3 regions of the Desemzia sp. C1 genome follow, and region 1 is predicted to be linked to each of the others. Evidence: predicted binding sites of a transcription regulator. Region 1 holds the regulator's gene; each other region holds the start of a gene.
The links. The regulator HrcA, encoded in region 1, represses chaperone genes, less so after heat shock. The targets are predictions, from matches to a motif close to TTAGCACTCNNNNNNNNNGAGTGCTAA.
Positions count from the first base shown of each region.

Region 2: groES (co-chaperone GroES) is a predicted target of HrcA. The motif match lies at 1,759-1,785, and genes of this name have one in related genera.
Region 3: LMF32_RS08040 (Hsp20/alpha crystallin family protein) is a predicted target of HrcA. The motif match lies at 1,784-1,810, and genes of this name have one in related genera.

Region 1 covers NZ_JAJIZP010000003.1:2,470,370-2,473,655, reverse strand. The annotation lists gene ribF (riboflavin biosynthesis protein RibF) at 1-475, shown strand, start outside; gene hrcA (heat-inducible transcriptional repressor HrcA) at 681-1,721, shown strand; gene grpE (nucleotide exchange factor GrpE) at 1,737-2,303, shown strand; gene dnaK (molecular chaperone DnaK) at 2,361-3,286, shown strand, end outside.
Region 2 covers NZ_JAJIZP010000003.1:1,554,738-1,558,023, reverse strand. The annotation lists gene groL (chaperonin GroEL) at 1-1,391, opposite strand, end outside; gene groES (co-chaperone GroES) at 1,444-1,728, opposite strand; gene LMF32_RS07970 (type II CAAX endopeptidase family protein) at 2,056-2,712, shown strand; gene LMF32_RS07965 (YdiK family protein) at 2,743-2,946, shown strand; partial or broken gene LMF32_RS07960 (IS3 family transposase) at 3,028-3,286, opposite strand, start outside.
Region 3 covers NZ_JAJIZP010000003.1:1,567,076-1,570,361, forward strand. The annotation lists gene LMF32_RS08030 (glycoside hydrolase family 32 protein) at 1-1,116, shown strand, start outside; partial or broken gene LMF32_RS13615 (pyridoxamine 5'-phosphate oxidase family protein) at 1,187-1,689, opposite strand; gene LMF32_RS08040 (Hsp20/alpha crystallin family protein) at 1,884-2,303, shown strand; gene LMF32_RS08045 (DUF1576 domain-containing protein) at 2,331-3,286, opposite strand, start outside.

The DNA of each region.
Region 1 (3,286 bases):
AAAAGTGACTGGTGAAGGCGAAAAAATCAGTTCGACTCGCATCCGTCAAGCACTAAGCGATGGAGAAATCATGGAAGCAAACGATATGTTGGGCTATGTGTACCAAACTCCAGGTATCGTTATTCATGGAGACGCACGCGGAAGAACGTTAGGCTATCCTACAGCTAATATCGATGTAAAACCGAATATCCGATTGCCTAAAGTGGGTGTTTACGCTGTAAGAATAAAAGTGGGCGAGGAATGGTACGAAGGTATGGCGTCTATTGGGTATAACATTACTTTCGAAGCAGATCGTCAATTGTCTGTAGAAGTAAATATCTTTGATTTTAACCGCGATATTTATGGTGAAACTGTGGCCGTAGAATGGCATAAGTATCTTAGAGAAGAAATGAAATTCTCGAATATCGAAGCTCTTATTGAACAGTTGGATCAAGACGAAGTCGATGCACGTCAATATTTTGCTGAATTGAAATAAGCAACACTGTGAAAAAAACAAACCTTTATCATCCGATTAAGCGATGGTAAAGGTTTGTTTTTGTTGATACAGCAAGGAAAAGAAAATAGTCAAAAATAGTCAGAAAATTCCGCTATATACATTGACAAATTTTTTAATCTTTGGTAAATTATTAATTGTGTTAGCACTCATTTGTTTAAAGTGCTAAAAAAAGAGGTGAGGCTTTATGTTAACGGAAAGGCAAATTTTGATCCTCAAATCAATCGTAATCTTATTTACGAAATATGGTCATCCAGTAGGATCTAAAACGTTATTAGATGAAACGGATATTGACGCGAGTTCAGCAACCGTCCGGAATGAAATGGTACGTTTAGAAGAAATGGGTTATCTTCAAAAAACGCATTCGTCATCAGGCAGAGTACCGTCTAAAAAAGGCTATCGTTTTTATGTGGATTACTTGTTACACCCTACAACAGTTGATCACGATAAAGTGGAAACAATACAGAAAGCTTTTGATAATCCATTTTTCCAAATTGATGAAATTGTGGTGAAATCAGCCGAAGTATTATCTAATTTGACTAGTTATACAGCTATATCCTTAGGACCTGAGATCAAGGAAAGCAAATTGACCGGGTTCCGTTTAATTCCATTAAACGAACGAAGAGTTATGGCCATACTAGTAACAGATAAAGGTCATATCGAAGAACAAATTTTCACCGTACCAAAAGGTTTTGATTTGAATAATTTGGAAAAAATCGTAGCTTTGTTCAATGATCAATTGATTGGACATTCTTTGGTAGAAGTATTCAAAATGCTTCAAGAAGATGTGCCTTTATTGATTCATAAGTATATGCGGACTGCTGAAGGGATGATGGAACTCATCAATGGGCTATTCGTGAAAGCTGTCAGAGAACGAATGCACATTGGCGGAAAAATGAATATGTTGGATTATTCAGACAATATGGACATCCACCAATTCAAATCCATTTATTCATTTATGGAAGGCAACCAAGACTTAGCTTCACTCTTGGGGCAGCAAAAACAAGACATCGAGGTTCGGATCGGCAACGAATTGAATATCGAATTCTTGGCAAATTTCAGTTTGATCTCTGCTACGTATGATGTAGAAGAGTTGGGAACTGGAACCATTGCGATTTTAGGTCCTACGAATATGCCGTATTCCAAAATGATTGGGCTTATGGATGTTTTCAGGAATGAATTATCAAAAAAAATAATAGATCATCACCATTCGATGGATGACTATTAAAAGGAGTTTTGTATTGTGGAAAAGAAAGATTCTCATTTAGAGGAACAAGAATCAGCAGATGTGACATCAACTGAAGAAACGGAAACTGCGGTTGAAGAAACTGTAGAAGAAGTACACACAGAGGATGCAGCAACTGATGAAGTGGCAGCTTTAAAAGCTCAGCTGGAAGAAAAAGAAGATGCTTATCTTCGTTTGCAAGCTGAATTAGCCAACATCCAAAAAAGAAATCGCAAAGAAAGAGAAACGGATGCTAAATACCGTTCTCAATCATTAGCGAAAGAATTGATCAACGTTTTAGACAATCTGGAACGTGCACTAGCTATTGAAACGACAGAAGAAAACCAAACCTTCAAAAAAGGGATTGAAATGGTTTATGAGAGTTTCAAACAAGCTTTACAAAACGAAGATATCCAAGTGGTAGATCCATTGAATGAGCCTTTTGACCCTAATTACCATCAAGCAGTTCAAACTGTTGAAGTGGAAGACGGTCAAGAAGCTGGAACTGTTGTGACTGTTCACCAAAAAGGATATACTCTGCATGAACGCGTATTGCGTCCTGCAATGGTTGTAGTAGCACAATAAAAACAGCGTAATGCATAAAATAATGAAACTAAAACTTTAAAGAATGAGGGATTATATATGGCAAAAATTATTGGTATTGATTTAGGAACAACTAACTCTGCTGTAGCAGTATTAGAAGGTGGAGAAGCAAAAATCATTCCTAACCCAGAAGGTAACCGTACAACTCCTTCTGTTGTAGCTTTCAAAAATGGTGAAATCCAAGTAGGGGAAGTTGCTAAACGCCAAGCTATTACGAACCCAAATACAATTGCTTCTATCAAACGTCATATGGGTGAAGATTATACAGTAGAAGTTGAAGGCAAAAAATACACTCCGCAAGAAATTTCAGCAAATATTCTACAATACATCAAAGGATATGCTGAAGCTTATCTAGGCGAAGAAGTGACTAAAGCTGTTGTTACTGTACCGGCTTACTTCAACGATGCACAACGTCAAGCAACTAAAGACGCTGGTAAAATCGCTGGTCTAGAAGTAGAACGTATCGTTAACGAGCCAACTGCTGCTGCATTAGCATATGGTTTAGACAAAACAGATAAAGAAGAAAAAGTTTTAGTATTTGACCTTGGTGGTGGTACGTTTGACGTTTCTATCCTTGAATTAGGAGACGGAGTATTTGACGTATTATCTACATCTGGAGACAACGAACTTGGTGGAGATGACTTTGACAACAAAATCATCGACTACTTGGTAGCTGAATTCAAAAAAGAAAACGGCATTGACTTGTCTAAAGACAAAATGGCTGTACAACGTTTGAAAGATGCTGCTGAAAAAGCTAAAAAAGACTTGTCAGGTGTTACTTCAACTCAAATCAGCTTGCCATTTATCACTGCTGGAGAAGCTGGTCCATTGCACTTGGAAACAACTTTATCACGTGCAAAATTCGATGAATTGACTTACGACTTAGTAGAACGTACTAAAAAACCAGTTCAACAAGCTCTTAAAGATGCTGGATTGAATAAATCTGATATCGACGAAGTTATCTT
Region 2 (3,286 bases), 920 kb from region 1:
TCAACAATTACTGATCCTTCAAGACCAGCGTTTGCAGCGATTTGACGAATTGGTTCTTCTAAAGCACGCACCACGATTTTCACACCTGTAGCAACGTCTCCAGTAGCTTCGATTTCTGCTACTTTGCTTTGAACGTTGATGTATGCAGTACCACCACCTGCAATAATCCCTTCTTCAACAGCTGCACGAGCAGCATTCAAAGCATCTTCAATACGCAATTTACGCTCTTTCAACTCAGTTTCTGTAGCAGCACCCACACGGATTACTGCAACTCCACCAGCTAATTTAGCAATACGTTCTTGTAATTTTTCTTTGTCAAACTCTGAAGTTGTTTCTTCAGCTTGTGCTCTCAATAAAGCAACACGTTGACTGATTGTTTCAGTTGATCCAGCACCTTCAACAATAGTTGTCGTGTCTTTAGTGATAGCTACTTTGCTTGCGTGACCTAATTGGTCAACTGTAGTATCTTTTAGTTCAAATCCTAAATCTTCTGTAATCACTGTACCGCCAGTTAAGATAGCAATATCTTCTAACATAGCTTTACGACGATCTCCGAATCCAGGAGCTTTTACTGCAGCTACATTAAATGTACCGCGTAATTTGTTCAATACTAGAGTTGGCAATGCTTCGCCGTCTACATCTTCAGCAATAATCAACAATGGACGACCTTGTTGCAAGATTTGTTCCAATAATGGAAGAATATCTTGAATATTAGAGATTTTTTTGTCTGTGATCAAGATGTATGGATTTTCTAAGTTAGCTTCCATTTTATCATTGTCAGTTACCATGTATTGTGACAAGTAACCACGGTCAAATTGCATACCTTCAACGACATCTAATTCCGTTTCAATACCTTTAGATTCTTCAATAGTGATAACACCGTCGTTACCTACTTTTTCCATAGCATCTGCCAATAATTTTCCGATTTCTGCATCCCCAGAAGAAATGGCAGCAATTTGCGAAATCGATTCTTTTGTTTCTACTTTACGAGAATTCGCCAATAATTCTTTAACGGCTACTTTAGTTGCCAATTCAATACCCGTACGAATTCCTACTGGGTTAGCTCCAGCTGTAACGTTTTTTAATCCTTCACGAACGATTGCTTGTGTTAAAACAGTCGCTGTAGTAGTACCGTCACCTGCTGTATCGTTTGTTTTTGAAGCAACTTCAGAAACTAATTGCGCTCCCATGTTTTCGAAACGGTCTTCTAATTCGATTTCTTTAGCGATGGTTACTCCATCGTTTGTGATTAATGGTGAACCGTAAGATTTGTCTAAAACAACATTTCTTCCTTTAGGTCCAAGTGTTACTTTAACAGTATCTGCTAACTTATCTACCCCACGCAACAATGCTGCGCGTGCGTCTTCAGAAAATTTAATATCTTTAGCCATTATTCCTTCACCTCATCAGATTGATTTTTTTGTCGTGTAAATGTCTTTATGATTAGTCTACGATTGCGATAATATCGCTCTCTTTGATCACTAAATACTCTGTACCATCATATTTTACTTCTGAGCCAGCGTATTTTTCGAAAAACACTGTATCTCCAACAGCTACAGAAAGCTCAGCTTTTGTTCCGTTATCCAGTACTCGGCCAGCTCCAACAGCTACAACTGTTCCTGTTTGTGGTTTTTCTTTTGCTGTTCCAGCTAAAACGATTCCACTAGCTGTTGTTTCTTCCTCTTGTTTTACTTCAATGATGACACGATCTCCTAAAGGTCTTAACACGTAAATCCCTCCAATTGTAGTTTCGATTGTTTAGCACTCTATCTCAAAGAGTGCTAACTCACTTCTTCATCATATCAAACTCTTTAAATTTTGCAAGTATTTTTTCTTTTGAAATTGTATTTCTGCCAGAAAACACACTATTCCTTCAAAAGGAGTCAAAAAGTCCTTTAGAGTCATTATTCTTATGTTATACTATTTATTGATCAACTTTTATTCGTTAAAAGAAAACAGCACACTTATGCAGCAGAAATAAGAGATAATATATTTTATAATACCTTACATCTCCACTCTTCTGTAAATAACTCGGTTAAAGAAGGTTTTTATATTATGAATAATTTAGTGAAATCACCTTATGTCAAAATCATTCTTATTTACGTTTTAGCACAGTTTTTCCCAGTATTTTTACTATTCTTCGTTCCAGAGAACGCCATTTTTGATGCTGCTATCTACAGCCAAATCATCGCCTTTGTCGTTGGATCGATATGGATGTTTATTGTCAATCATCGATCAACATTCAATAACAGCTTAGAGAATACTCCCCCTGTTCCCAAAAAGAACATTATTTTATGGGGAATTGCAGGAATGTTTTTAGCTTATATTGGGCAATACTTAGCAATTTTCATTGAGACTTTCCTGCTGAACATTCCTATTGGTTCTCAAAATACTGCTGGATTAGTCGATATCGTTAATAATTATCCTTTATTCTTGCTTTTAATAGCGATTTTCGGTCCTATTATGGAAGAATTCGTTTTTCGTAAAGTGATCTTCGGTTACTTATTTGATATAACTGGAGGAATTGGAGCAGCCGTTATTAGTTCGCTGATTTTTGCTTTCATTCACTTTGACGGTCATTACTTGCTTTATTCTGTAATGGGATTTGTTTTTTGTTATCTATACTGGAAAACAAAGTCGATTGCTGCGCCAATCATTGCACATGCTTTAATGAACGCTACCGTTACAGTAGCCAACTTGTTACTCTATTAGGGTATTTTTAGAAAGGAATTTTTGATTTTAATGAAAAAAAGTGATTTTATGTTCCAGATACTATTCAACTACATCCTCGCTGTTGTCTTCACTTGGTTCGCAGTTGATTATGTTGGGGAATTCGGATGGGGATTCTTCTCCATAATATTTGTTTTGTTTGCTACACGAGATTTTGTACGTGCAACTCGCATCTTGCAAATTTATTTGAAATTAAAAAAAGGCAACAAACCTTAATTGAACTGCTCCCTGTCAAGTAGACAGGTAAATAAACAAAATATTTGTGCCATGTATGATACTTTTCATCCATGGCTTTTTTTATGCCGGAATGCTTAAGCCCATTTTTAACGTCACCCGTTGGGTGTTATAAAACCCAATATATTGTTTAATATCATTCTCTAATTCTTCAAAGCTCACATAAGTGTTCAGCCGATACATTTCTTCTTTAATAATTCCCCAAAAGTTCTCCATTGGACCGTTATCAATGCATTTCCCCACACGAGACATACTGTGGGTGAGTTGATGTTTCTTCACAAAATTATTAAAGTCGTATGACGTGTATTGATATCCCCGATCG
Region 3 (3,286 bases), 900 kb from region 1:
ACGAAAGATGATACTTTGTATCTATTTTATACAGGTAATGTTCGAGGAGTAAATGATAGTCGAGAAAGCTACCAATGTCTGGCTGTTTCAAAAGATGGATTCCATTTTGAAAAGGAAGGTCCGCTATTTGAACATCCTAAAGGGTACACCAGACATGTTCGAGACCCCAAAGTCTGGCAAGGCGAGAACGGTCTGTGGTACATGATTTTAGGAGCTCAAAGGGAAGACCTGACTGGAGATACTATACTTTATACCTCTGAAGATCTTTTAGACTGGACGTTTAAAGGTTCATTGCTGGAAAAGAAACTTCCATTAGGGTATATGTGGGAGTGTCCTGACGTCTTACAATTTAAAGAAAAAGATTTGTTTGTCTTTTCTCCACAAGGGTTGGAGCCAGAAGGAAACAAGTTTCAAAACATTTACCAAACGGGTTATCTGACTGGTCAATTAACACCAACTGGTCAATTTGTTTCTGAGAATGAAGAGTTTGTTGAATTAGATAGAGGGTTTGAATTTTATGCGCCGCAAAGTTTTACCGATCAAAAAAATCGTGTCATTTCTTTTGGTTGGGTAGGAGTAATGGAGCCGGAAGTAGAAGCTGCTGTTCCAACAATAAAAGATGGATGGGTACATGCATTAACTATCCCAAGAGAACTAACTTACCAAAATGGAGTATTGAAACAACAACCTGTGGAAGAATTGGCAGCAATGAGAACAGGTACTCCGCAAAAAGTAGAGGCTGAAGATTCGATTGTAGAGCTTACTTCGCTGCAACAAGAAGTCATAATCAATTGGAAAGAGGATCCAAAAGCATTCTCAATGGGTATTCGAGATAATGTGGAGATCAGTTATGACCAAGAAACAAGAACCGTAACAGTCAGTCGGATCAATTGGTTGACGAATGAGCGTGAGAAAAGAGCCGTTCAGTTGAAAAAGGAACTAAAAAACATGCGCTTATTCTTGGAAAGCTCTTTAATCGAGTTGTTTGTGAATGATGGTGAAGAAGTGTTTACCTTACGCTACTTTGCAGAAGATAAAGACGATCAGCTTTCTTTCTCTCTTGCGGATAAGAACGAACAAAGAGAAATTTCCGTATATGAATTGACTGTTCAATAGAACAAAAAGTGCAAAAAGAAATGAATCGGAAGCATTGTCCCGATTCATTTCTTTTTGTCTTTTTAGTTGATTATAAGTCAACGGTTTCGTTCGAATTTTCTCCTGGTTTGACAGAATCTTTATTTCCAACAGCTTTTTTAAAGAAGTTGGCAACAGATTTAGTTGTATTTCCCGTTTCCCAATATTCAGCTTTATCTGCTTCGACTTTGATTAAAATCAACATTGGGTCATCATAACTGACATCGAACATTTTTCATAAATTTTGTTCCAGAATTCTTTTTTACGTTCTATATCATCTACAAATACGGCTTTACCACTGATTGAAGCGTAAGAATCTCCAACGACTGTTACATTGACATTAGGATTGGCAGAAATCTCTTTGTATTTAGTCGTATCTTTACGAGTAACTAACCATAAGTCTTCATCAAATTCTACCTCTTGAGTTTGCATGGGACGAGAGACAATATTGCCATCTTCTGAAATCGTGGTCAGCATAACGACATCTGTGTCTTCTAAAATATCTTTTAATACGGACCGAGCTTTTTCATTTTGTGTTGAATCATTGTTTGACATATTTTTCACCTCTCCTATTTTAATAAATAGAGTATAGCAAAAATGAAAACGTTCTTAAAACAATAAAATTATTGTTGTTTTCCTATAAAAAATTTTAGCACTCTGTTGACTAGAATGCTAAATTTTTTTATAATGTAAGTGTAGTAAAGAAAGAGTACTACAAGAATCAAATCAAAAGAAAGAGGGAGTTTATTATGAATAGTTTATTTCCATCTAGACGTGATTTTATGAACCTCAACCGGAACTTTTTTGGTGATTCTTTTGACAATTTGTTTTCAGCGGCTTCTTCATTTGACGTAGATATCAAAGAAACGGATACAGAGTATACTTTAGAAGCTGATATGCCTGGTTTGACTAAAGAAGATATTCAATTAGACTATCAAGATAACGTACTGTCTATCGGATCTCATAGAGAAGAAGGCAAAGACGAAACGGATAAAGAAGGCAACTACATCCGAAGAGAGCGTTCTGTTCGCTCTTATAAACGGCAATTCATTTTAAGGGATGTAGATGAGTCAAATATTACTGCTAAATTCGATAACGGAGTTTTAACAGTTCAATTGCCTAAAAAAGAAATGAAGCAAGAACCTGGTAAAAAAATCGAAATCCAATAATCGTGTAACGAAAGAGAACGACCTCTCTTAAATGTGAGGTCGTTTTTTTTCATCGTCGTCTGCAATAGTTGGTTTATCAATAGTATCTAAATCTTCCGTATGTTCAGTATCAATAAGCGGTTCGATGATTTTTTTATTTTGACGTTCTTTTTTATGAAAATGCAGCACTTCTAATAAAGGAACTAAAATAGCCGCGATAAACCCTCCTGAGAATCCGTTATTGTACAAATTCATTCCGGCGTGCAAATAGGTGACATTTGCAGACATAGCCATATGCAGGCCACCGGCTATTAATCCAGCAAGGGTTCCATAATGTCCACTTACAGGTGCTAAAGTAGTACCGAATAATGCGGTCAATAAGAAAGTTGTTGAGTACAGTTCGATAGGAGTAAAGAAACCAACGAAAAGAATACCTGCAAAGATAGGTAAAACATTTTTGATGTGTTTTCCGAAAGCCCCAAAACCGACTACTGTGAAGATTCCGCCAATAACGGGACCATTTAACTCTCCACCTACCGCTAGTGAGAAGCTTGTAGAGATGAGACCTAAGAGACCCATATTGATTAAAGATAATCCAAAACCGTATTTTTCTAAAAGATCAGGACCGCCAACCCCATCTTCCTCTAAGAAAGTGCCGAAGTCTTTAAAGTTCATTCCATTAAAGTAATATCCCACGATAAACATAAACGAAAATAAACTATATAAAAAGATAGAAAAAGGAACGTTATTGCCCCTAGAAAGCAAATTAACTACATCCACACTAAAACCATAAGCTCTTAAAACAGCAATAAAAGCCATACCGATAATACCAGCTGTAAAACCAATATTATACAAGCTGAAGCCTTTGTGGAAACTAGCAAAGTGCCGCGACAAAGGAGGAAGAATAAATCCGACAAAAACACCTGCAAGAAAACCTAACAAAACTCCTATGAAAAAGGGGAGTCCGATATTAAAAGAAATTTCACTTACTAGAGGAGCAAGAG